Gottschalkia purinilytica: one gene and its partner. The protein of the gene in region 2 interacts with the protein of the main gene of each other region in a pairwise test. Links are inferred from orthologs where the notes say so. Each region holds a gene or a part of one and is shown on either strand. Other genes may lie near its edges.

Region 1 (3,084 bases), on a different replicon or contig from region 2:
ATGATAAGTATAGAAAGTTGTAATAAAAATTGATTTTTAGTAAAAAATTTGATACAATACACTCAAAATGATAATTTTAGGCTTTGAAGAGAAATAGTAGATAAACAATTGTTTCCAGAGAGCTAACGTATGGTGCAAGTTAGCAACAATTTTAGTCGAACTCATCTCTGAGTCGTTAAGGTGAAGGATAGTAGTCTTAACCGGATAGATCCGTTAAACTTGTTAAGTGGGTAGAGTTTTCTACCAAATAGAGTGGTACCGCGATAATAAAACCTTCGTCTCTATATATAGAAGATGAGGGTTTTTTGTATTTTTACATAAAACTGCAAAAAAGGACGTGAGATAAATGAAAGAATATAATCCAAAAGCGATTGAGAAAAAGTGGCAAGATATTTGGGATGAAAAGGGAACTTTTCATGCTTTAGATGATAAATCAAAGCCTAAATTTTATGCATTAATAGAGTTCCCTTATCCATCTGGACAGGGATTACATGTTGGTCATCCAAGACCATATACAGCATTAGATATAGTTTCTAGAAAGAGAAGATTACAAGGATATAATGTACTATATCCTATGGGATGGGATGCATTTGGACTTCCTACTGAAAATTATGCTATAAAAAATAAAATACATCCTAAGAAAGTTACAGAACAAAATGTTGCAAGATTTAAGTCGCAACTAAAATCACTTGGCTTATCTTTCGACTGGTCAAGAGAAATCAATACAACAGATCCAGAATACTATAGATGGACTCAATGGATATTCTTAAAACTATTTGAAAAAGGGTTAGCATATAAAGAAGAATCATCTATAAACTGGTGTACTGAATGTAAAGTAGGACTTGCAAATGAGGAAGTTGTAAATGGTGGTTGTGAGCGTTGTGGTGGAGAAGTTGTAAGAAAAACTAAAAATCAATGGATGTTAAAAATAACAGAATATGCAGAAAGATTAATTAAAGACCTAGATTTAGTGGATTATATTGATAGAGTTAAAATCCAACAAAAAAATTGGATAGGTAAGTCACAAGGTATGGAAGTTAATTTTAATATAACAGGTGAAAATAAAGTAACTGTATATACAACAAGACCAGACACTTTATTTGCAGTAACATATGTTACTTTATCACCAGAACATCCTCTTATTAATAAATTAAAAGATAAAATAACTAATTTTGATAAAATAGAAGCATATAGAGAGTCTGCAAGTAAAAAATCAGACTTTGAAAGAACAGAACTAGTTAAAGAAAAAACAGGAGTACAAATTGAAGGAATAACTGCTACGAATCCTGTGAATGGAAAAGAAATACCTGTTTGGATATCAGATTATGTATTAATGTCTTATGGTACAGGAGCTGTAATGGCTGTTCCAGGACATGATACAAGAGACTGGGAATTTGCTAAAACATTTAACTTACCTATTATAGAAGTTGTTAAAGGTGGAGATATAGAAAAAGAAGCTTTTACAGATATAGAATCAGGAACGATGATAAACTCAGATTTTCTAGATGGATTAAGTGTAAAAGAAGCTAAAGAAAAAATAAGCTCTTGGTTAGAAGAAAAAGGAATAGGCAAAAGAAAAACTAACTATAAGTTAAGAGACTGGTTATTCTCAAGACAAAGATACTGGGGAGAACCAATACCAGTGGTTCATTGTGATAAGTGTGGTTGGGTAGCTTTACCAGAAGAAGAATTACCACTAATGCTACCAGAAGTAGAAAGTTATGAACCAACAGATAATGGAGAATCGCCACTTGCTAATATAACTGACTGGGTAAAAACTACTTGTCCAAAATGTGGAGGAGATGCTGAAAGAGAAACTGATACAATGCCACAATGGGCTGGATCATCATGGTACTTCTTAAGATATACAGATCCACACAATGATAAAGAATTAGCAAGTAAAGAAAATTTAGATTATTGGATACCAATTGACTGGTATAATGGTGGTATGGAGCATACTACATTACACTTACTATATTCTAGATTCTGGCATAAGTTCTTATATGACTATGGTATAGTACCTACTCCAGAACCATATCAAAAGAGAACTTCACATGGTATGATATTAGGTGAAAATAATGAAAAGATGTCTAAATCTAGAGGTAACGTAATAAATCCAGATGAAGTTGTAGATGAATTTGGAGCAGATACCCTAAGAGTTTATGAAATGTTTATAGGAGATTTTGAAAAAAGTGTATCTTGGTCAGAGAATGGAGTAAAAGGATGTAGAAGATTCTTAGAAAGAGTTTGGAAACTTCAAGATATTCTAGTAGAAGGAGAGGAATATTCTAAAGAACTAGAAAGTACTATGCATAAGACTATAAAGAAAGTTAGTGAAGACTTTGAAAGTTTGAAGTTTAATACAGCTATAGCTAGTCTAATGTCTCTTATAAATGAATTTAATAGTGCTGGTAAAGTAAATAAAGCTGAATTTAGAACATTCTTGATTCTTTTAAATCCTGCCGCTCCTCATATAACAGAAGAATTATGGCAAAATTCAGGATTCCAAGGAATGTTAAATGAAACTAGTTGGCCAGTTTGGGATGATAATAAAACTATAGACGATGTTATTGAGATGGCAGTACAAATTAATGGTAAAGTTAGAGGTAAAATATTAGTACCTGCAGATGCAACTCAAGAAGTAGCAAAATCAAAAGTTATTGAAGATGAAAAGCTCAATGCTTTAATAGAAGGTAAAACATTAGTAAAAGAAATTTACGTTCCTGGAAGAATATTTAATATAGTTGTAAAATAACTTATATGTTTAAGAAGTATAAATATTTAGCCCCGTAAATAGGTTCTAGACTTATTTACGGGGCTAAATTTATAACTAAATAGTGATCCTATTCTTTTCTTCCAATTGTAAAGTGAGTTATAGTAGCAATTACCATTAGAATAAGACCAGATATACATACTCCTTTCCATTTCCATATGTTCCAGCTATATGTACCTAGAAAAGAACCTATTGATCCACCAAGAAAATATGTAAACATAAATATAGTATTATATCTACTTCGTGCTTCGGAAGATATATTATGTATTCTAGTCTGATTCGAAACTTGTCCTGATTGTGTACCTAAGTCT
Region 2 (3,054 bases):
TCAGCACGAGGATTTACAGATGATGATGAGTTAGAAGAAGAAAGAAGACTTTGTTATGTAGGAATAACAAGAGCCAAAGAAATACTATATATGACATATTCAAGTATACGTATGTTGTATGGTAAAACAAATTATAATGCAGTTTCAAGGTTTATAGGCGAAGTACCGGAAAGTTTGATCGATGGTTGCAATGAAAAGAAAAAATTAAATACTGCAACTCAAAATTCAAGTACAAGTAGTAAATATTTTAAAGGATATACATTTGAGAATACTAAAAAAGAACCTAATCTGAATTCAGATAGTGAGAATATAAAGGCAGGAGCGAAAGTAAGCCATAAGTCTTGGGGAATAGGAACGGTTGTTCAAGTAAAAGGACAAGGAGAAAATACAGAGATAACAGTAACTTTTCCAAGTCAAGGTATAAAGAAACTTATGCTTGCCTATGCACCTATAGAAGTAGTATAAATTTGGAGGTGCTAATATGGATGATAATAAATTGTCTAGAATGAAAGAACTAATAGATATAATAAATGACCTAAACTACTACTACTATACATTAGACAGTCCTAAGGTTAGTGATAAAGAATATGACGCTATTTATGATGAATTAGTAGCACTCGAGAAAGAAACAAATACTGTGCTTTCTAACTCACCTACACAAAGAGTAGGTGGGGAAGTATTAGATAAGTTCGAAAAACATAGACATTTAGGAAAACTACTGAGCTTGGATAAAAGCCAAAATGTAGAAGAACTTAGAAGTTGGGATCAAAGAGTTAAAAAGCTTATAAACCAGTATAATGCAGCAAATGAACAGAAGCTTCCATATCCTACGTATGTTGTTGAACTAAAATTCGATGGTCTTACAATAAACCTTACTTATCAAGATGGAAAACTAGTACAAGGTTCAACTAGAGGTAATGGAATAATAGGAGAAGGCATACTTCCACAGATAAAAACAATAAAAACTGTTCCTTTAACTATACCTTTTAAAGATGGCACATTTGAGGTTCAAGGAGAGGGTCTCATGCCTTTATCGGCACTAGAAGAGTATAATAAAAAGGCAAAAGAACCTTTGAAGAATGCTAGAAATGGAGCGGCAGGGGCTTTAAGAAACTTGGATCCAAAGTTAACAGCAGAAAGAAACCTTATAGCTTACTTTTATAATATAGGATTTTCTGATACATTAACATTTGAAACTCATCTAGATATGATAGAGTTCATAAAGGAAAATAGACTTCCTGTAAACGACTATCTTAAAGTATATAATGATATAGAAGAAGTAATAGAAGAAGTAGGTAGAGTGAATGAAGAAAGAAAAAATTTAGATGTGTTAACAGATGGATTAGTTATAAAAATAAATGATATTAGAACGAGAGAAGTTTTAGGATATACTCAGAAGTTTCCTAGATGGGCTATGGCATATAAATTTGAGGCAGAAGAAGTTACTACAAAGCTACTAGAAGTGGAATGGAATGTAGGAAGAACGGGAAAAGTAACTCCAATAGCACATCTAGAGCCTATTGATATAGGAGGAGTAACTGTAAAAAGGGCTACTTTAAATAACTGGGATGATATACAGAGAAAAAGAGTAAAAAAAGGATGCAAGGTTTGGATAAGAAGGTCAAATGATGTTATACCAGAAATAATGGGAGCAGTTGAAGATGATGAAGTACATGAGGAAATAGATAAGCCAGAATACTGTCCTGCATGTAATAGTGAATTGAAACATGAAGGTGTACATATGTTTTGCTTAAATTCACTATCTTGTAAGCCACAGTTAGTATCAAGACTAGTTCATTTTGCAAGTAGAGATGCTATGAATATAGAAGGATTTAGTGAAAAAACAGCAGGACAGTTATTTGAAAAATTAGATTTAAAGGATATATCTCAAATATATGAGCTTAAATTTGATGATTTAGTTGAATTAGAGAGATTCGGAAAGAAAAAGACAGAGAATCTATTAAATGCTATAGAAAAAAGTAAAAATTGTGATTTAGATGCGTTTATATATGCACTTGGTATACCTAATGTAGGAAGAAAAACAGCTACAGAGCTTGCTAATACTTTCAAGTCACTAGAAAATATAATGAACGCAACATATGATGAATTAATTTCTGTACCAGATATAGGAGGAATAGTTGCTAATAGTATAATAGAGTTTTTCCATGATGACAAAATAGTAGAAAGTATAAATAAGCTATTATCTGAAGGAATAACTTTAGAATATGAAGAGCATGAAGTAAAAGAAGATAGTATATTCAGTGGAAAAACTGTAGTTGTTACTGGCACTTTAGAAGACTTTAGTAGGACTGAGGCAAAAGAAATAGTAGAAAAACTTGGTGGTAAAGTGACAGGTAGTGTAAGTAAAAAAACAGACTTTGTGGTAGTTGGAGAAAATCCAGGATCAAAGGCCGACAAAGCTAGTGAACTTGGAATTTCTATTATAAATAGTGATGAATTTAAGAAAATAGTTGAAGATTCAAAGCTTATGTAATATGGAGGGAATATAATGACTATTACAGAGGAAGAAATCGAGAAAGTTATAAAACTATCAAAATTAGAAATAAAAGGTAAGGAAAAAGAGAAATTCATAAAAGATATAGAAATATTACTAAACTATGTAGAAAAGATTGAAGAAATGAATACGACAAATATAGAGCCTACTTACTATATTCATTCACAAATGAATGTAACAAGAGAAGATGTCTTAAAAGAAAGTATGGATAAAAATAAGGCTTTAATGAATGCAAAAGATACTCTTGACGATTATTTTAAAATTTCTACAAAATAAATTGACAATAAGTATCAGCATATTTCCTGGGTAATCGAAAAAATATTAGGATAATTTTATGCACCAAGTAGAATAATAACTCTTCTTGGTGCAAATTTGTATATGATTAACTTAGTAAGAAATTCATATTTCTCGTTATTTAGGGGGAATTAAAATGATAAAGCTTCAGTACTTAGAAGAAAAAGACTTTAGAAAAATAGTTGAATGGAATGGAAATAAGACGTCAGATTATTTATTGCAATGGGCTGGGCCTGTGTATACAT

What was found. Proteins that work in one complex are often made in the same cells at the same time.
Region 1: the proteins of ligA (region 2) and leuS interact in binary tests that used the Escherichia coli proteins (3 or more experiments, as listed by UniProt). The link is inferred for Gottschalkia purinilytica from one-to-one orthologs.

Annotation. Positions count from the first base shown.
Region 1 is NZ_LGSS01000004.1:280,110-283,193, reverse strand. Bases 46-3,050 are described here. They hold leuS (leucine--tRNA ligase), read left to right. Parts: upstream 46-346; coding sequence 347-2,755; downstream 2,756-3,050. Other genes in these bases: CLPU_RS06155 (MFS transporter), read right to left, coding at 2,844-3,050. Also shown: more of CLPU_RS06155, read right to left, coding at 3,051-3,084.
Region 2 is NZ_LGSS01000020.1:21,822-24,875, reverse strand. What follows is about bases 13-2,987. They hold ligA (NAD-dependent DNA ligase LigA), read left to right. Parts: upstream 13-481; coding sequence 482-2,494; downstream 2,495-2,987. Other genes in these bases: CLPU_RS14635 (GNAT family N-acetyltransferase), read left to right, coding at 2,946-2,987; gatC (Asp-tRNA(Asn)/Glu-tRNA(Gln) amidotransferase subunit GatC), read left to right, coding at 2,510-2,791; pcrA (DNA helicase PcrA), read left to right, coding at 13-465. Outside these bases: more of pcrA, read left to right, coding at 1-12; more of CLPU_RS14635, read left to right, coding at 2,988-3,054. UniProt on the Escherichia coli protein: DNA ligase that catalyzes the formation of phosphodiester linkages between 5'-phosphoryl and 3'-hydroxyl groups in double-stranded DNA using NAD as a coenzyme and as the energy source for the reaction.